Regions from separate parts of the Brevibacillus sp. NPDC058079 genome, predicted to be linked through region 2. Evidence: riboswitches for the same ligand, from Rfam matches in the RefSeq annotation. Region 2 holds a riboswitch; the other holds the start of a gene.
The links. A riboswitch is a leader RNA that binds a small molecule or an ion and turns the genes downstream of it on or off. The one in region 2 is predicted to bind FMN.
Positions count from the first base shown of each region.

Region 1: another riboswitch for FMN. It lies ahead of ACFVS2_RS18180 (ECF transporter S component); the one in region 2 lies ahead of ribD (bifunctional diaminohydroxyphosphoribosylaminopyrimidine deaminase/5-amino-6-(5-phosphoribosylamino)uracil reductase RibD).

Region 1 is NZ_JBHVSO010000006.1:10,241-20,642, reverse strand. Features, by position in the region: gene ACFVS2_RS18220 (pyrroline-5-carboxylate reductase family protein) at 1-800, opposite strand, end outside; gene ACFVS2_RS18215 (zinc metallopeptidase) at 897-1,577, opposite strand; gene ACFVS2_RS18210 (hypothetical protein) at 1,802-1,942, opposite strand; gene ACFVS2_RS18205 (glutamate-1-semialdehyde 2,1-aminomutase) at 2,022-3,308, opposite strand; gene ACFVS2_RS18200 (protein phosphatase 2C domain-containing protein) at 3,474-4,316, shown strand; gene ACFVS2_RS18195 (ABC transporter ATP-binding protein) at 4,406-5,416, shown strand; gene ACFVS2_RS18190 (ABC transporter permease) at 5,409-6,203, shown strand; gene ACFVS2_RS18185 (ABC transporter permease) at 6,207-7,004, shown strand; FMN riboswitch at 7,363-7,517, shown strand; gene ACFVS2_RS18180 (ECF transporter S component) at 7,751-8,362, shown strand; gene proS (proline--tRNA ligase) at 8,676-10,142, shown strand; gene ACFVS2_RS18170 (HAD family hydrolase) at 10,195-10,402, opposite strand, start outside.
Region 2 is NZ_JBHVSO010000004.1:220,639-231,040, reverse strand. Features, by position in the region: gene ACFVS2_RS14315 (ABC transporter substrate-binding protein) at 1-20, shown strand, start outside; gene ACFVS2_RS14310 (ATP-binding protein) at 17-2,203, shown strand; gene ACFVS2_RS14305 (sigma-54-dependent transcriptional regulator) at 2,211-3,611, shown strand; gene ACFVS2_RS14300 (c-type cytochrome) at 3,770-4,702, shown strand; gene ACFVS2_RS14295 (HAD family hydrolase) at 4,848-5,516, shown strand; FMN riboswitch at 5,583-5,731, shown strand; FMN riboswitch at 5,844-5,988, shown strand; gene ribD (bifunctional diaminohydroxyphosphoribosylaminopyrimidine deaminase/5-amino-6-(5-phosphoribosylamino)uracil reductase RibD) at 6,121-7,227, shown strand; gene ACFVS2_RS14285 (riboflavin synthase) at 7,247-7,903, shown strand; gene ACFVS2_RS14280 (bifunctional 3,4-dihydroxy-2-butanone-4-phosphate synthase/GTP cyclohydrolase II) at 7,920-9,119, shown strand; gene ribH (6,7-dimethyl-8-ribityllumazine synthase) at 9,135-9,599, shown strand; gene ACFVS2_RS14270 (spore germination protein) at 9,726-10,402, shown strand, end outside.

The DNA of each region.
Region 1 (10,402 bases), on a different contig from region 2:
TGTTGGACAAGTATCTTTAAAGCAGCGTGCTTGGATTCTGTCATGGCAAACAACTCGTCAAATCCAGAAGGAAGCGTCTTGTCAAGAACACGCAAGCCTTCCTCGGTAATGCCACCTTTGGTAGCAACACGTTCAATCAGTTGGTCAAAGCTAAGCTGTTCGTTTTTGAGCAAAAGAGCGGTTCCCAGCATCGTTTCCACCAGCATGCTTCTCGCAGTATCGAGGTCAAGCTCTGGTGTTTTGCGAACGGCTGCCTGCGCGAACGAGTCAAGAATCCCTGCGATCAGTCCTGGTGCGCTGCTGGTGAGGATCGTCGCTGTTTCGATCTCGACCTCGGACACTTCCTGTGATTGACTAATGGAAGACAGGAGAGTGAGTAGCTCATTACGATCCTCTGCACTTGTTCGACTGCTGCATGTAAATAACGATACACCATGCAGCTCTTGCGAAGTGACTGTAGGAATTACCTTGCTTACGGCACCAGCATGAACGGTTTCCAAATCATCGAGGCTAACACCTGCTGCCACAGAAACGATATGTACACTTTCAGGGATAGATAACGCACGCAGTACAGGCAGGATATCCAGTGGCTTTGTGCAGAGAAAGACCAGATTTGCCTGGTTGCACACCTCTTGCGCACTTTCAGCTATGAGAATGCCATGCGATGCTTGCAGATTTTCAGCCTTTTCTCTTGTTCGATTGAAGACGGTGATATGCTCGGGCTGGATCACACCGCTTTTACAGAGTGATTTCACCAACATTTGACCCATACTACCTAGTCCAATGATTCCAATTCGCATGTGCAAAACCCCCCGTCTTATTGTAACGTAGCCTTATGAAAAAAGGTACAGCCTCCCATGTGAGAGAGCTGTACCTTTGTAGTTCCGTTTAAAGGATTAGTCGTCAGAGCTACGGAAAATCATGATGTATTTCGCCAACTCCAGAACAGAGATCAGAGCGGCAGCTACGTACGTGAGAGCGGCTGCGCCCAGGACTTTGCTTGCGCCACGCTCTTCTTCATTGCGGATGAAGCCCATTTTAAGCATCAGTTCTTTCGCACGGCTACTTGCGTTAAACTCGACAGGCAGAGTGACGAGTTGGAAGGCAACTGCTCCGGAGAAGAAGATAATTCCGATGAGCAAGAGTCCAGCCATTTTAAAGAAGAAGCCAGCCAACAGCAGCAACGGCGCCACACCGGACACCAGGTTGACTACTGGGAAAATGCGATGACGTGCTACCAGCATTGGGTACGAGACCTTGTGCTGAATCGCATGGCCAACCTCGTGACAAGCAACGGACAGAGAGGCAATCGAGTTGCCGAAGTATACAGGATCAGACAGGCGTACGACACGGTCAGTCGGGTCATAGTGGTCAGTCAATGTACCTGGGATATGTTGAACAGGAACGTTCGTCAAGCCGTTCGCATCGAGCATGCGGCGGGCGGCCTCAGCACCGGTAATACCGGAGGAGGTAGGAACTTCGGCGAATTTGTTAAAAGTTCCTTTCACACGGAACTGTGCCCAGAGCGACAGTCCGAATGCAATCAGAATCAGGAAATCCATAGGATGGAAAAACATTCCACACTCACTCCTCGTTGTAATCTATGAAAACGAAATGTTGCTAAGCCATACATGTAACCTTACTACTTCATTCTGTCCCATATTCATGTATACGAATAAGTCCTATGACAGTTTCACTATTTTATTGTACAATCTCTGACCATTATTGACAATGTTGCTGTATGCGAAAAAAACAGACACATTCCTCGTCATCATGATTGGGAATGTGTCTGTTTTGATGTTTACCTATCGTGATTTTGGGTTTTGTGATGCTCGGTTTTTCGCGGGTTTTGAAAGCCGGTCACTTCGAGCATTTTACTGCTCATTTTGGAATCCAACGTCTTTTCAGGAGCCTGCGGATATGATTTTTCACCTTTGGACACCGAAATATCCTCCTCGAAAACATAATCGCGAACAGGCTTATTATTTCCTTGGACGGATGCGAAAGGACGTGGGAATGGTTTACAGCTGAGAAAAGGCGCGGTCTACAGCTGCGATGGTGTATTGAATGTCTTCTTCTGTATGAGCTGTCGTCACGAACCAAGCTTCATATTTAGATGGTGCCAGGCATACACCTTCATTCAGCATCAGCTGGAAGAAGCGGGCAAAAATTTCTCCATTCGCTTTCTGAGCTGCATCATAATCATGAACAGGCTCGTCCGTAAAGTAAACTGCCAATGCCCCTTTTACACGATTGAGCTGGATGGTTACGCCGTGTTTGTTTGCCGCTTCGATGATTCCGTTCGCAAGCATGGCACCCAATCGTTCGAATTCATCGTACACGCCCGGCTGCTTCAATACTTCCAGGCAAGCAATTCCCGCACGGATGGAAGCAGGATTACCAGCCATTGTTCCTGCTTGATACGCAGGTCCGAGTGGGGCGACTTGCTCCATGATTTCCCGACGTCCGCCATAAGCGCCTATTGGCAGACCGCCACCGATAATTTTGCCCAATGCAGTCAGATCAGGCTCGACTCCGAGGAGGTTTTGTGCTCCACCATAGCTGAAGCGGAAGGCCGTAATCACTTCATCGTAGACAACAAGCGCGCCTGCTTCGTGAGTGATGCGGTTAACCTCTTCCAGGAAGCCAGGCTCAGGTGCCACGATACCGAAGTTGCCGACAATCGGCTCAACGAGGACGCAAGCCGTTTCGCTTCCCCATTTGCTCATAGCTTCTGCGTATGCTTCGATATTATTAAAAGGTACGGTAATGACTTCGCTGGCAATGCTTTGTGGAATACCTGCACTGTCCGGAATCCCCAAGGTAGATGGTCCGGAGCCGGCAGCAACGAGCACTAAATCAGAGTGGCCGTGGTAGCAGCCTGCGAATTTGATGATTTTGACACGACCGGTATAGGCACGTGCTACACGAATGCAGGTCATGACTGCTTCTGTACCGGAGTTATTGAAACGAATGCGCTCCATCGAAGGGATTGCTTCGCGGATCATGTTTGCGAAGGTAATTTCCCATGGAGTAGGAGTACCGTACAGGGTTCCGTTGGCAGCTGCTTCGCAAATCGCTTTGGTCACATGTGGATGTGCATGGCCAGTAATGATGGGGCCATATGCTGCTAAATAGTCAATATATCGATTGCCGTCCACGTCCCAGAAATACGCGCCCTGGGCACGTTCCATCGTTACGGGTGCTCCCCCGCCTACAGCCTTGAAAGAGCGGGAAGGGCTGTTCACCCCGCCTAGAATGACGTCGAGTGCTTCCTCGTGCAGTTGCGCGGATCGTTCACGTTTCATGCATATTCCCTCTTTTCTGTTGGAACTACCTCTTTTGGAAAAAGTCCTTCATTATCTTACCACAGCTGTTCAACAACTGGATATGAACGGAGAGCTATAGATGAAGAAAAGGAAAAATGATACAATTTTCAAGCAAATCACTCCATGGGTAAAGGCGGGGTCATCATGAAACTTGAGTGCATCTCCATGAAAGGAAGCGGCAAAAGCAATGAGGACGCCTATGTGATTCAGCAGGTCAAGCATGTGTATGCGGTCATCGACGGCATTACGTCGCTGATCCCGTATGAGAACGCAGCAGGACAGACAGGTGGAGCTATCGCTGCAGAGCTCGTAAAAAAGCAGCTGGAAGCAATGCCGGAGGATGTAGCTTTGCACGATTATTTGGAGACGATAAACGAAGCACTTCAGGAGCATATGCAGCAAAGCGGCATCGATCTTAAGAAAAAGGAAGCATTGTGGGGAGCGGCCTGTGCAGTCGTCCGTGTAGGAGATGCCCATATCGAGTACGCGCAGTTGGGAGATTGCATGATATTTGTCGTTTATGATGATGAGACTGTGCGACCCCTGACACATACGCAAGTCAGCCATTTGGAACAGGCAGCCTTGGCGAAGTGGGAAGAAGGAATCAAAGAAGGATTGTGTACCCGAACAGAGCTGTACGAACGATGTATGGACATCCTGATCCATAACCGCTATCAGGCGAATGGACCAGGAGGCTATGGCGTATTGAATGGCGATGTTGCCTGTCGGGATTTTATCGAGTATGGACGCATCAATCGAGTTGGCGTGAAGGCATTGGTGCTGGCAACGGATGGTCTTTTCATGCCGAGAGCTTTAGGTGAAGCACAGCCGAAGTGGGAAGAGACGGTCCTGCCAATCGTACATAAAGGGCTGCAACGTTATACAGACGATCTCATCTCTCTGGAAAACAAAGATCCCGAATGCATACGCTATATCCGCTTCAAAAAGTCAGACGACAAAACGGGAATGATCCTTAATCTTCATTAACAGTTTGGTGCAGTTTGCCTTTTGCACAAATCGATTGGCTCATATACACTACAAATGGTATTTAAGCGAAGAAAAAAGGACGGTTTTCCATGATTCAAGTAAATCATTTACAAAAGGATTTCCGCATCCATCAGTCCAGACCGGGCCTTGGTGGTGCTTTTCGTGATTTGTTTAGTCGGGAGTACAAGACGGTAAATGCGGTGGATGACCTTTCCTTTACAGTAGAGGAAGGGGAAATGTTCGCGCTGATTGGGGAAAATGGTGCCGGAAAATCGACCACGATCAAGATGCTGACAGGTATCTTGACCCCGAGCGACGGTGAAATCGTCATTAACGGCTATGTGCCTTTCAAGCAGCGTGAAGAGTATGTTCGATCCATCGGAGTTGTTTTCGGGCAGCGCTCTCAGCTTTGGTGGGACCTATCTCCGCTAGAGTCCTTCCGTCTGTTGAAAAGTGTTTATAAGGTTGACGATGCAGAAGGAGAAAAGTGGCTGGAGCGTTTGATTGAGGAGCTGGATATTTCTCCGTTCGTCAGTCAGCCAGTACGCAAGTTGAGTCTCGGACAACGGATGCGCTGTGAAGTGGCAGCTTCATTGATTCATAAGCCACGTCTACTGTTTCTCGATGAACCGACAGTTGGACTCGATGTGCTCGTTAAGCAAAAAATCCGTGAGTTTCTCCGCAATCTGAATGAGACGGAAAATATGACGATCTTGTTGACGACTCACGATGTGTCAGACATCGAAGCACTCTGTAAACGCGTGCTTGTCATGGACAAAGGGAAGCTGATCTTCGATGGCTTGCTGAATGACCTCAAGGAAAAATGGGGCAATGGCACAGAGGTGTCCTTCCAAATGAAAAAGCGCACTTCAACAGCCGCACTTCGTCAGGCATTGGGAGAGATGCCTTGTGAGATCAAGCAAATCAATGATTTTACCCTTAGTGTAAAAGTAGCGCGAAGTCAGGAAATGCTGCCCTTTGTTTTGTCGACAGTCATGTCATCGTTTGAAGTCAGCGATGTGAAAATTGAGGAGACGAGCACAGAGGATATCGTTCGCAACATTTATTCCTCAGACCAAGAGGTAGCTAGCCATGCGTAAGCTTTATATGGAACTCATCCGCATGAGGTTTTTGACGATGCTTGCCTATCGTGTGAACTATTACAGCGGGATCATTATCTACGCGATTAACATCGGTGCGTACTACTTTTTATGGGGAGCAATCTACGGAGGCCAGCAGCAGCTGGGCGGGCTTACGGTGGAACAGATGACTTCCTACGTTGCGATTGCTTGGATGTCGCGGGCGTTTTATTTTAACAACATCGATACAGAAATAGCCCAGGACGTCCGAGAAGGCAAGGTCGCGATCGAAATGATACGCCCTTATAATTACTTGTCCGTGAAAACGGCGCAGGCGTTTGGGGAAGGGATCTTTCGCTTTCTCTTTTTCGCGGGTCCAGGGATCTTCCTTATCAGCCTGATCATTCCATTCAGCTTCCCGGCGACAGCGACTGGATGGGGGCTTTATTTGATCAGCTTGATGTGTGCGTTTTTGATCAATACACAAATCAATCTGGTAACAGGCTTGCTGACTTTCTTTCTGTTCCGAAACGATGGCATGATGCGAGCCAAGCGGGTCGTGGTGGATCTGTTGTCTGGTCTCGTGCTGCCGATCAGCTTTTTCCCGGGCTGGGCGCAAACGGTAATGGGTTATCTCCCATTTCAGGCGGTCAACTACTATCCGAGCCTGATCTTCACAGGTGCGATTACAACGGAGCGTTCCTGGGAATTGATCGGTTTTCAGGTCATTTGGATGTTTGTCATACTGGTTCCCATCTTGGTGATGTGGCGTCTTGCCCGCAACAAGCTGGTTGTGCAAGGAGGGTAGAGCATGCAAAACATGAGACATATTTTCAGTATTTTTGCCGACTACCTGAGTCAGTATTTCAAGACGAGACTTGCCTATCGAACGGATTTTATCGGGGATTTTGTGTCCAATCTGGTTTCTGAGTTGATCAATCTGGTCTTTATTATTGTCGTGTTCACGCATGTTCCGCTTATGGGGGATTGGACGCGTGACGAGATTATCTTTATCTATGGTTTCTTTTTGGTTCCATACGCGTTGTTCTCGATGTTCTTCGGTTTTTGGGACTTCAACGAAAGGTATATCATCCGGGGCGAGATGGATCGCATCCTGACGAGACCGATTCACAATCTGGCACAGGTGTGTCTCGAGTCGATTGCACCAGACCGTATTTTTGGAGTCATAACCGGGATCATCATCATGGGGTATGCTGCCATTCAACTCGATTTGTCGTTTTACTGGTACGACGTGTTCATCTTTATCGGGCTCTCGATCAGCGGGGCACTGATATACGGTGGCGTGTATACTGCGATTGCTGCGGTTAGCTTCTTTTCCGACTCGCGGACAGGGATTGCCCCGATGATTTACAACATCCAGCAATATGGGCGCTATCCGGTAGACGTGTACAACAAGGCGATTCGCTTTGTGCTCACCTACGTGCTGCCGTTTGCCTTCGTGGGTGTTTATCCAGCGGCTTACTTTTTGCGCAAGGAAGTCTGGTACACATATGCGGCAATGACGCCGGTAGTGGCTGTTATTTTCTTCGGGATTGGGCTGTTAGTCTGGAACTGGGGAGTCACGAAATATCGGGGAGCGGGTTCATAGGGGCGTATTGATACAAATAGCGATTCTTGATGATTTATAATCCAAAGTCGTTGTGGTAATATTGGATGTAACGAGATCTAAAAGCATAAAGTAAAAAAAGACCGTCCCGGCTGCAACCGAAACGGTCGATACAATAGGCGCTTCCCGCAAAGGGGTGCGGCTCAATACTATGTTGTGAAATAGACCGCAGAGCTGTCAACTCAAGAGCGGTCTATTTCTTTTTGGTCAAGGTAACAACCAAGCTGATCACCTTTATCCCTACTAAACAAATAGGAAAAATAAACAAAAAGTGTCGAGCTGGCAGTTTCCTCTATTGTCAAATCAAAAAACAGCAGTATAATATGCTGTATACAACTACACATTCCTTCGGGGCAGGGTGAAATTCCCGACCGGCGGTGATCATGCTTTATGCATGTTAAGCCCGCGAGCCTCCCGAGCTGAAAGTAGCGACGGAGTGCAGGATCTGGTGTGATTCCAGAGCCGACAGTACAGTCTGGATGGGAGAAGGATGACGACAGTACGTTTATCACACGTGCTTGTTTGCCTGTGCAAACGGGATGAGAACGTAGAGGCCAGCCCTCTAGTTTCTTGTACCTTTTATTTGTGCATGGTTTGTCATACGCTTGCAAATGCCCTGTGGAACTTATAGCCACAGGGTTTATTCTGTTTGTGTAACAAGACGTGTGAGCTTACAACGACTGTTGCCATTCCTCAAGAAGGAGTAGAAAAATGAGGAGATGGTAAACATGAAAGAAACAGCGCTGCATTCTTCGCGCACACGTGCAACCCAAAAGCTGGTGACGATTCCCATGCTGGCGGCCGTTGCATTTATTCTGCAGTATCTCGAGGTTCCTGTTCCGCTGATGCCAAGCTTTTTGAAGCTCGACTTCAGTACACTCCCGGCATTGATCGGGGGACTCATGTACGGACCAGTAGCCGGCGTTATTATCGAGGTACTGAAAAATACACTGCATATGCTCTTCAAAAATACAGACGGTCTTTTGATCGGTGAACTCGCAAACGTCGTAGCAGGATCAAGCTTTATTTTTGCGGCTGTCTACATGCAGCGTCTGGGCCAAGGCAAAAAAGGCTTCCTGACTGGTCTCGCTCTGGGAACGATTTTGATGACGATTGTCATGGCTGTGGCAAATGCTTATGTGCTGTTGCCTGCGTACGCTGTGCTTTATCAAATGCCGATTGAACAGCTCTTGACCATGTTCAATGCGACAAGTATCTGGTCATTGGTACTGTACGGAATCGTCCCATTCAATCTCTTCAAAGGTGTTATGATTTCAGTGGTTGCGTATCCGATCTACGTGAAGCTCGGCTCAAGAATCGCTGCGCGTACCAACAATTGACAACCACGATGTGACTCGCTAATATGTTTAGTTAATAGATAGTCACAAAAGGCTATGAAAGGACCCGCAGCTATTCCCACGTGACAGAGAGTCGGCCCTAGTCTGGAAGGCTGATACGTAAAGGATAACTGCACCCCATCCTGAAGCCGCTGGTGAAGAGCTTAGCCGGATGCCCACCGTTATCGGGTTATCGAGAGGACTATGGCGTATGCTGTAGTCAATCAGGGTGGTACCGCGGAAGTTGATCCTCCGTCCCTTTTTGGGATGGGGGATTTTTTGCATTTTACGTAAGAACAAAAAGGAGCGTAGACGGATGAAAGAGGACAAAGCGTTTGTAAAAGAAATTACACCGCAATCGGAGGATTTTTCGCGTTGGTACATCGATGCCATCAAAAAGGCGGATTTGATGGACTACACACCGGTACGCGGCTGCATCGTGTTCAAGCCGGATGGCTTTGAGCTATGGGAGCGAATTCAAGAGGCGATGAATAAACGTTTCAAGGAGACAGGGCATCGCAATGCCTATTTCCCGATGTTGATCCCCGAGTCCTTCTTTCAAAAAGAAAAAGAGCATATCGAGGGCTTCAATCCAGAGCTGCCTTGGGTAACAGAGGCTGGGGGCGAGCCGTTAGAGGAAAAGCTCGCGCTACGTCCAACCTCCGAGACGATCATTGGACATATGTACAGCCAATGGATTCAGAGCTACCGCGACCTGCCTGTATTAATCAACCAATGGGCAAACGTTTTTCGTTGGGAAAAGCGGACGATGCCGTTCTTGCGGACATCAGAATTTCTCTGGCAGGAAGGCCACACGGCACATGCGACAGAGGAGGAAGCTCGTCAGGAAACGATGCAAATGCTGGAGATTTACCGAGAGGTCGTCGAGCAGGAGCTGGCCATTCCGGTTTGGAAGGGACAAAAAACACCGAGTGAACGCTTTGCCGGTGCTGTTGACACGTATTCCATTGAAGCGATGATGAAGGATGGCAAAGCAGTGCAAGCGGGCACCTCGCACTATTTGGGCGATAAATTCGCGCGCGGCTTTGAAATTAAGTTTTTGGATCGTGACAATCAGTTCAAGTACGTTCACACCACATCATGGGGAACCTCTACACGACTGATTGGTTCGATGATCATGGTGCATGGCGATGACCGCGGTCTAGTGTTGCCGCCTCGCATGGCTCCGACACAGGTTATTATGATCCCAGTCGGTCCGATGAAGCTGCGCGAGAAAGTCATGGAGGCGTTTGATCCACTTTTTGACGAGATCAAGGCCGCAGGCGTGCGTGTCCGTGCTGATCTTCGTGAAGAAACACCAGGCTGGAAGTTCAATGAGTGGGAAATGCGCGGGGTTCCTCTACGTCTGGAGCTCGGCCCGCGTGACGTGGAAAATGGTCAAGTAATTCTGGCTCGTCGTGATACAGGGGAGAAGGTGACGGTTTCACTTGAAGGTATCGCGCAGACAGTTGTTCAACTGTTGGAAGAGATTCAGCAAAATATGTTCCAAAAAGCACTAGCCTTTCGTGATGAGAACTCACATTTGGGGATCGATACACTGGAGCAGCTATCCGCTCATATTGCAAAAAGCGAGAGCGAAAACAAAACGAGCGGATGGGTGTTAGCCGGCTGGTGTGGGGATGATGCTTGTGAATCGAAGATCAAAGAGGAAACCAAGTTCACTTCTCGCAACATCCCGTTTGAGCCTCCTGTACAAAAGAATGCCTGCATTTGCTGCGGCAAAGAGTCACAGCATAGCGTCTGGTTCGGACGGGCGTATTAATCAAAAAAAGGGTGTGTCCACGCTTCGGCGGCAGGGCACACCCTTTTTTCATCTAGCGCTTGAGTATCCAATCGGTAAAAGCTTGCACATCCGTAAAGTGGTAGTCAGGCTCGGGATCGAATTTTCCCGACTTTTGTGTAACCAAAAGCCAATCCACACCGACTGTTCGCAAACCAGCGGCTCGACCAGCCAACACGTCAGCATCACTGTCACCTACGAAAATGGTTTCCGCAGGCGTAGCGCCTAGTTGTTTCATAGCA
Region 2 (10,402 bases):
ATGGAGTGAGGAACAAATGAGGGGGAGCAGACTACCGCGCATCAATCGACTAAAGACAAAAATGCTCCTGTTTGGGCTATGCATGTCCATCATCCCTTTTCTGATTCTTGGCTATATCAATTTGCATACCAGTAAAGAGAAGGTTCGAGAAGAGGTAGACAGAGCCAATCAAATCTACGTGGAAAATACGTTGGCGCAGTTAGACATGCTTTTTTTACATACGTCCCAATCCATGCAAGTGGTTCAGCAGCGTTTTCTCAATGAACGCCCTAATGATGAGGATGCTTATTTTTTGCTGAATACGTTATTGAAAACTTCTCCTTACATGGAGGAAGTCGCGCTTTTTAATCAGGATGGAGAGCCGCAGTATTTGCTGAATCGCTGGAAACATCAAAAGCTGGACACACCGAGGGAGCGAGACAAGCAACTTCTTACAACCATCCAGTCGGGAAAAACATACATCGGAAGCATTGTCCGATCAGCAGAAGGGAAGCTGCTGGTAACTGTAGCGATCCCTCATGTATCTGCCAACGGTGTAAAAGGCGGCATGTACGCAAAGCTCAATGTAAAACAGTTGCTCGAACAAGTCACACTGCGAGCTCGATATGAAAACGAGGCCTATTTATTCGTCACAGATGGGGAAAGCGACGTGTTTGCCGATCCGTTTATGCTGGGCAAGCCTTCTGATGGCTCTTTGACCTATTATGAACAAGCGGTTCCTCCCTCCTGGACACTACCAGATCGAACTGACAAGCCTGTTATCCGTACGTATCAAGCTTCCAATGGAGATGTCATGGTCAACTATGCCATGCGCTCTTCTGTCACACATTGGGTCATTATGCTGGAGCAGTCGAGTCAAACGGCGTTTGCTGCCTTTTCAAAATTGGAACAATCTCTGCTCTTTACGACCTTATTCATCGCACTTATCGTTCTGGGGATTAGCATTGTATTCTCTGTCTCGTTTAGCCGATTAATGGAAAAGATCGAATCAGCTGTGCAAAAAATCGCAGGTGGCGACTTATCCGTACGAATACCAGTGACGACCTCAGATGAAATTGGCAGGCTAGCAGCGTCCTGCAATGAAATGGCACAGAATCTGGAGATGAAGACCAATCAGCTTCTCGAAGAAAAGAAACGGCTTGATCTCGTCGTCAGTGGTATGGGGATGGGGTTGATTCTCGTAGATGAATCTTTTCGCATTCGCTGGATTAATCAAACAGCGTCGGCGTGGTTTCAGGATGCGGCTCATCTTCTGGGGAAAGACTGCCTTCAGACGATTGGTCAGCAATTCAGTTCATGCAGTAGTTGCATGCTCCGAACGCGACAAATGGTAAACCAAAGGCAGACAGACCTTATTTCCTCCAGAGTCGATCAGGATGGACGTGTCCGTTCTTATCGACATCAGGTTTTCCCTCTGCATCCGGAGAAAGAATCGTCTGCTTTTCTGGAGGTCATCGAGGACATCACGGAGAAACGAGAGCTAGAAGCCGCTATCGCACAAGCAGACAAGCTCGCTGCTATTGGACTCTTGGCGTCGGGCATTGCTCATGAAATCAATAATCCACTAGGTATTCTGTCGTTGTATGGACAAGACTTGCGAGACCGTCTCGTGGACGAGGATATTCGAGAGTTACAGGATACAGGAGAGCTTACCCAATACTTGGACACGATGGACAAACAAATTAACCGTTGCAAGGAAATTACGACCCGATTGCTGCACTTTTCGGGGAAATCACCAATTACCGTAGAAAAAGTAGATATTCATCAAGTGTTATCAGACATTCTCATTCTCCTGTCCCATGAAATACGTGTCAAACAGGTAACGGTAAGCCAGTCTCTATTGGCCTCTGCTCCGTTTCTTCTCGCTACGCCTGGACAACTTCAGCAGATCTTGCTCAATCTGTTAACCAATGCATTGTACGCGACCCAGGAGCGAGGAAATATTGAGATCGCAACTGATTCTCCATCGAATGATCGAATCCGTCTGTGGATCAGAGATGATGGATGCGGTATACCCGCAGCAGATTTGCCCCATGTTTTGGAGCCCTTTTATACAACCAAGCCTCCTGGCAAAGGGACTGGTCTCGGGCTTTCGGTCTGCTACGGGATTGTGACGAATTTAGGCGGAGAAATCGAGATCGAAAGTACGCCAAACAAAGGCACGACTGTTACGGTCATCCTGCCGTCGGCAAAGGGGAAATGAACAAAAGATGCACGCTGACACACGTATACTCATCGTTGATGACGAAGCAGATTTCCGCCATCTATTAACCAGTCGATTAAAGAGAAAAGGATATACCACGCTGGAAGCATCTGACGGAATCAGTGCACAGCAGCTGGTAACCAGCGAAACGATTCATGTCATTCTGCTTGATTTGAAAATGCCCGGGATGGACGGTCTCTCTTTTCTGCAATGGTGCAAGGAAACCTCTCCTGCCATTCAAATCATTGTTGTGACCGGACACGGAACTATCGAAACTGCAATCGAAGCGATGAAACGCGGCGCTTATGATTATTTGACAAAACCTTACAACCTCAATGAATTGGAGGTTTTGATTTCCAAGGCCGTCGAAAAACAGCTGTTGACCGAGGAAAACCAACAGTTGACCGAGGAAAACCAACAGTTGAAGGAAGCTCTATCGACAAACGGGAAAACGACGTTTCAAATCGTTGCGGAAAGCCCGAAGCTAAAAGAGGTCCTAGCTACTGCCGAGCGAGTAGCCAGTACGGACTTTCTCGTTCTCTTAAAAGGGGAAAGTGGAACAGGGAAGGATGTCATCGCGAGATTCATTTATGAATGTAGTGAGAGAGCATCAGAGGCATTCGTACCGATCAATTTAGGGGCGATACCTGAAACGATGCTGGAAAGTGAACTGTTCGGGCACGAAAAGGGAGCCTTTACAGGCGCAACTGCACAGAAAAAGGGACTGGTAGAGATTGCCCACCTGGGGACGCTCTTTTTGGATGAAGTAGGGGACTTGCCTTTTCCTTTGCAGGTCAAGCTGCTCCGTTTTTTGGAAACCGGCGAATTTCGCCGAATAGGGAGCCCGATTCTGCACAAGGTGGATGTTCGTATCATTGCTGCTACCAATGCCGACCTGGAAAAGAAAGTGGAAGAAGGAACGTTCCGATCCGATCTTTATTTCCGGCTGCATGTCATGGATATAACGATTCCACCTCTCACCCAGAGAAGAGAGGACATTTTGCCACTGTCGGCTTTCTTTTTGAATCGACTTAAGCGTAAGTATCCAGTCAAACCGCTTTCTGTGAAAGCGCAGGCAGCTCTTTTGGCCTACTCATTCCCGGGGAATGTTCGAGAGTTGGCTCATATGATCGAACGTGCTGTCGTTTTGGCAAAAGGAGAGGAAATTGACGACAAGGATCTCTTTCCACACGAACAGTCAGTACTTCACAACCCGTCAGATAGGAAGCTCTTTTTATCAGCAGAAACTGGGGAGGAAGAGGCATTTTTACTGAAAAATGTAGAGCGAGAACATATCAAGCATGTGCTGGACGTTTTGCAGTGGAACAAGACCAAGACAGCTGAGAAGCTAGGGATCAGCGTACGCAACCTGTATCGAAAAATCGAAGAGTACGAGCTGCGACCGTGACATTTTGTCGCGTACTGACCATGACATTTTGGCATGGTCTTTTCTTTTTCTTGCTGTTTGGAAGCGTCAAGCCGTTCGTTTTCCTGCTTTTATCGTATGGCACGCCTCTTGCTACTCTCCTGTAGTGAATGCACGATCAACATGGAGGAGTGAGACCTATGATAAAAAAAGAGAAGACAGGCTGGAAGAAGCTGTCTATGGTGGTAGTGGCGATGCTGGTCTTTGCAGGCTGTGCTACACAGCCGACGGCTCAACCCACCTCAACAGCGAGTGAGGCCAAAGATAAAACAGCGAGTGGGGCAGCTGGAGCGATCAATCTAGATTCCTACACCCCGCCTAGTATGGACAAGGTGCCAGAAGGGCCATTGGGAGAATCGATTAAGTATGGACATAAGTTAATGAATGAAACGAGCACAGTGATCCCTGAATACACAGGGAATAAGCTCTCCTGCTCCAGCTGTCACGGTAATGCCGGAATGGATGCGACCTCCCCTTTAACGGGTGTCACCGCAGTCTATCCCCAGTACATTCCAAGGTCAGGCAAAGTGCTTACCATTGAAGATCGCATCAATGGTTGTTTTCAACGAAGCATGAACGGAAAGCCATTGCCTTACAACAGCGATGAAATGAGAGCGATGGTTGCCTATCTGACATATATCTCAACAGATGTACCAGTAGGAATTAAAGAGCGCCCGTGGATAGAGAAAAACGATATGAAGAGCGTACCTCAACCGAATGTGGCAAATGGAGAAGCCCTCTTTCAAAAATCGTGTTTGCAATGCCATGCAGCTGATGGTTCAGGAACAGGACCAAACACTGGACCAGCGCTATGGGGGGATAACTCCTTCAATATTGGTGCAGGTATGGCCCGAATTTCCAAAGCTGCTGGCTACATTCAACGCAATATGCCTCTAGGGGAAATGGGCGGTATCAAGCAAGGCTCGTTAACAGATCAAGAAGCAGCGGACCTAGCAGCCTATATTTTGTCCAAGCCTCGTCCAGACTTTGCCAAAAAGGCAAAAGACTGGCCAGCTGGTGGAGTTCCAAAGGATGTACCGTATGAAGTAGACAGCGCCAAGAAGAAGCAATAGGAACACAATACCTAACCCAAAAAGGGCTGTCCCAAAAGTTATTAAATGACTGAGGGATGGTCCTCTTTTTGATAAAATGGAAGTATCCCCCACATGGGTGAACTCTTGAACCAGCATGGCGTATTGTCAAAAAAGGAGGCACAAAATGAGCAGAACCTTTCAAAAAGGCATTATTTTCGATATGGACAACACCTTGCTGCAATCCAGGATCAATTTTACCGAGATGAAGCGGGCTATTTTTCAGCTATGGGCAGACAATGGGATCGTTTCTCCAACACTTGAGTGGGAAAAGCATACCGCATCGCAGCTCATTGAGATCGGGAGAAAAGCGGAGCAGATGACGATAGAGCTGGAGCAAGCGATGTGGGATGCGGTAACCGCGATCGAGAAGGAAGGGATGCATGGAGCTGTATTGGAGCAGCACGCGGTAGAAGTGCTAGAGGAGTTAAAGAACCGCTATCAGCTGTATATCCTAACCAACAACGCGTATGCCGCTGCAGAGGAGGCTTTGAACGAGACGGGAATCGCCTCCTACTTTGACGAAATCGTCGCCCGCGAGCAGATGACGACCTTGAAGCCATCTCCATCGGGCATTCACTCTATTCGCAGCCGCAAGCCAGATTGGCCTGTTTCGGCTTGGGCGATGATCGGGGATTCGTGGATCGATGGTAAGGCGGCCTGCGACGGACAAGTCGCTTTTATTGCCTATCAAGGGAATGAGCAGGACATGGAGCAAAATGGTGTTGTGCCAAAGGCGTACATAAATGATTTGAAAGAACTCCTGACGGTCCTCGAAGAGTGCGAGCAAGAGTAAGTGCACTTCTCCAATAAATGATTACAGACAATAGTGAAAAATGTGCTATACTTTGCCTAACTGAATACCAGCCTTCAGGGTAGGGTGCAATTCCCGACCGGCGGTAATGACGAACGCACGTCTGAGCCCGCGACTCGCTATCGTAAGCAGTTGATAGCGACTGACTTGGTGCAAATCCAAGGCCGACGGTACAGTCCGGATGGGAGAAGGTATTTGGAACGGCCTGTTTCGCTGTTTTTTCAAAAAACGGTAGAAACAAGGCTTCTTTCTGAACGCCCTGAGCATAATATTCATGGGCGTTTTTGTTTTTCGTTAAAACTTCATAGCGACAATCTTCAGGGCAAGGTGAAATTCCTGACCGGCGGTAATGACGTACGTACGTCTGAGCCCGCGACTCGCTGACCACGCTTACAGCGACTGATCTGGTGAAAACCCAGAGCCGACGGTACAGTCCGGATGGAAGAAGATTTTGTGCTTTCTTCATTTGTTTTTTCGAAAAACGGATGAGGTAAGGCTTCTTTCCCTATGCCCTGAAACGTTCTGAGGTTTCAAGGGCTTTTTGCGTTGTGCTTGGCTGGAATGATGGAACAGAAAGGAGTGCGGTATGGAACAGGACAGCAAGTACATGGATCTGGCGCTGGAACTGGCACGATCGGCAAGAGGCCAAACCAGCCCGAATCCCATGGTCGGAGCTGTGATTGTGAAGGATGGAATCATCGTGGGAATGGGAGCGCATCTGCGGGCAGGAGAGCCCCATGCTGAGGTGCACGCACTGCGGATGGCTGGGGAAAAAGCGCAAGGCGCGACCGTGTACGTGACGCTGGAGCCTTGCAGTCACTACGGGAAAACACCGCCGTGTGCAGAGGCGCTGATCGCAGCTGATGTAAGTCGTGTCGTTGTAGCGACGCTCGACCCGAATCCACTAGTGGCGGGAAGAGGAATGGAGATGCTGCGGGCAGCAGGGATGGAAGTGGCGGTGGGCGTGAGAGAAGAGGAAGCGAAGGCGCTCAATGAAGTCTTTTTCCATTACATCCAGACCAGACGTCCATTTGTAACGGTAAAGACGGCCAGCACATTGGACGGGAAAATCGCTTCGTTCTCGGGACACAGTCGGTGGATTACTGGAGCAGAGGCTCGTGCAGAGGTGCATGAACTGCGCAGGCAGCACGATGCGATCCTGGTTGGGGTTGGGACGATTCTCGCTGATGACCCACTGTTGACGGCGCGCCAGGAAGAGCAGTGTTTTGGAAGTCAGCCAGTTCGCGTGATTTTGGACAGTCATTTACGGACGCCGCTGGATGCCCGTGTCGTCCAGAATGCAGATACGAAGACATGGATCTTTACGACAGATGCAGCACCAAGGGAAAAGCAGAAGCTGCTTGCGGTAAGAGGAGTAAAGGTCATCACGACGGAAGCGCCAATTCGCGTGGAAAAGGTGCTGGATACGCTGGGAGAGCTGGGGATTACCTCGTTGCTTGTGGAAGGCGGGCAGGAAGTCAATGGCTCCTTTTTGCAGGCGAGAGCAATTCAAAAGGTCGTGAGCCATATCGCGCTAAAGCTGATCGGGGGAAGCGGCGCGCCCTCGCCGTTCGGTGGTCAAGGCTTTGCGACGATGGGAGAAGCGGTACAGCTGACAAATGTGACGATCGCACCGATCGGGAAAGGTGATGTACAAATCATCGGGTACCCACAATGGGAGGATCAGACGTAGCAAGTGAGGAGGAGAGAGCATGTTCACGGGACTGGTCGAAGAAGTGGGCGTGTTGGAATCGATTCAAGGGAACGAGCAGGCGAGTCGACTGGTCATCCGCGCACAGCAGGTACTCGAAGGGGTGAAGCTCGGGGACAGTATCTCGGTCAATGGCATTTGCCTTACGGTTACTTCTTATACGAATCGTCAGTTTAGCGTCGATGTGATGCCAGAGACGATGAACAAGACGAGCTTGCGGCAATTACGCAGCGGACAGCGAGTGAATTTGGAGAGAGCGATGCGGCTGGGGGACCGTTTTGGCGGGCATATCGTCTCCGGGCATGTAGATGGGACTGGAATGGTTGCTTCACGAGAGGTGAATGCGAATGCTGTCGTGTTTCGGATTGAGGCCAAACCGCAGCTGTTGAAGTATGTTATTGCCCGTGGATCGATTTGCATAGACGGCATCAGTCTCACCGTGGTGGACGTAAACGATAACGGTTTTACCGTTTCAATCATTCCGCATACGCTGGCGAATACGAGTCTTTCAGACAGACGACCTGGGGACTTGGTGAATCTTGAAACAGATGTCATCGGCAAATATGTAGAGCGTTTGTTAGGTTATCAAAACCATGGCGGTACAGAGAAATCTGGCGGGCTCAGTCTAGCCTTTTTGCAGGAAAATGGCTTCGCGTGAGAAGGAGGGAGAAAGTATGTTTCATCGCATAGAAGAAGCATTAGAAGATTTGCGTCAGGGCAAGGCGGTCATCGTGGTAGATGATGAGGATCGGGAAAACGAAGGAGATTTTGTCTGCATGGCCGAAGCGGCTACGCCTGAAATGATCAACTTCATGGTTACACATGGAAGGGGACTCGTTTGCGTACCGGTGACAGAAGAGCACGCAACTCGTTTGGAGCTCCATCCGATGGTGAAGTCCAATACAGACAAGCAAGGAACGGCTTTTACCGTGTCCATCGATGAAGGGAGTACACACACAGGGATATCCGCTCATGAGCGCTCTCAGACTGTCTTGGCGATGCTGGATGATCAAAAGACCGCAGAAGATTTCCGTAGACCGGGACATATTTTTCCGTTAATCGCGAAGTCTGGCGGTGTATTGCGCAGAGCGGGACATACGGAGGCGGCAGTTGATTTGGCTCGCTTGGCGGGGGGCATACCGGCGGGAGTCATTTGCGAAATTATGAACGAGGATGGCTCCATGGCACGTCTGCCGCAATTGCAAGAGATCGCACGCCGCTTTGATCTTAAGCTGATTACGATCGCAGACTTGATAGCGTATCGGATGCGGACGGAATCCATGGTGAAAAGGGAAATCGAAGTGCAGCTTCCGACCGCCTACGGTGATTTTCGGATGGCGGCCTATACGAACGAGCTGGATGGTAAAGAGCATGTGGCTCTCATCAAGGGAGAGATCGGACCGGATGAGCCCATTCTCATCCGCGTGCACTCGGAGTGCTTGACAGGAGATATTTTCGGCTCTCATCGCTGCGACTGCGGTCCACAGCTACACGCTGCATTGGAACAGATCGAAGCGAACGGACGTGGCATTTTATTGTACATGCGCCAGGAGGGCAGAGGCATTGGCTTGATTAATAAGCTACGTGCCTACAAGTTGCAGGAGGAAGGCTTGGATACGGTTGAGGCCAATGAAAAGCTAGGATTCGCCGCTGATCTGCGAGATTACGGTATCGGTGCGCAAATTTTGCGAGATTTAGGAGTGCAACGCATGCGGCTTTTGACTAATAATCCACGAAAAATCCGCGGGCTTACCGGTTACGGATTAACAGTAGAAGAACGGGTGCCGCTTCAAATGCAGGAGCATCTGCACAACAAACAGTACCTATCAACAAAACAAGAGAAGCTGGGTCACCTGCTTCATCTGCACGGATAAGGAGAGGGAATGAGCATGAAAACTTTTGAAGGACATTTGGTTGGAACAGGTTTGCGTGTAGGGATTGTGGCAGGACGTTTTAACGAATTGATCGTAAGCAAGCTGGTCGGAGGGGCGCTCGATGCCCTGAAGCGTCATGGCGTAGAAGATGAGCAGGTAGACGTGGCTTGGGTACCAGGGGCATTTGAAATTCCGTTGATCGCTAAAAAAATGGCGGAATCCGGTCGCTATGATGCGGTTGTTACACTGGGAGCTGTCATTCGTGGCTCCACTCCACACTTCGATTACGTCTGCAATGAGACCGCAAAAGGAGTTGCGTCCCTATCTCTATCGACTGGGATACCTGTTATTTTTGGTGTTTTGACGACAGACAATATCGAGCAAGCCATCGAGCGAGCGGGAACAAAAGCAGGCAACAAAGGCTGGGAAGCAGCAACGGCAGCGATCGAAATGGCTAATTTATCTAAGCAGTTCGCCTAATCAGTTCATATGGAGAACGAGATATTTCAGCTGGGGCTTCGGCTCCCGTTTTCTATTTTTTTGGATAAAATCACCACGGACAGGTCAAAGTAAGAAAGATTTTCCTGAATAAAGGGGGGATCTAGCGTGAAGCCGACTGATTGGTGGAGAGCGCAAGTAGAGGCCATACAAGCAAAGCGGCGCATCGAACAAATTACACCGGATATGGTAAAACAATGTATGCAAAACGTGGATGACCTCAGCAGCTTGTCATTGAAGATGAATGACGAAGAGGTACACGTTTTTTTTCTCGATACGCTGGTGGATGTGTCCCAGATTTATGAGAATGTCTTTCTTCCGTTGCAGCGTTCTGATGGTAAAGATCCGATGCAGGCGCTCCCCTTTTCACAGGAATGTCTTCTCGACGATATGGAGACGTTGATGAGTAACTTGCTACGTGGTCATACCATCTTGTTTTTCTTGGAAAGGGATCTCATTCTGCATGTGAATACATTTCAGGTCGCGCATCGTTCCATTACGAAATCCGAGACGGAGGCGACCGTCCTTGGACCGCAAGACTCCTTTGTTGAAATGCTGGAGATCAATTTGTCTTTGATTCGGAGAAGACTCGCTACGCCTCATCTGAAAGTATCGAGCTACACGATTGGCACCCAGGCGCAGAACAAGGTAGCTGTGATTTATTTGGACAATATCGCGAACGCGGAAAATGTGGAGCGTGTGAAAAAAAGGATCGACAATGTTATTTACCACGGATTTGTCGGGATGCCTATATTGAAGCAAATGCTGGAGGACAAGCCGTACTC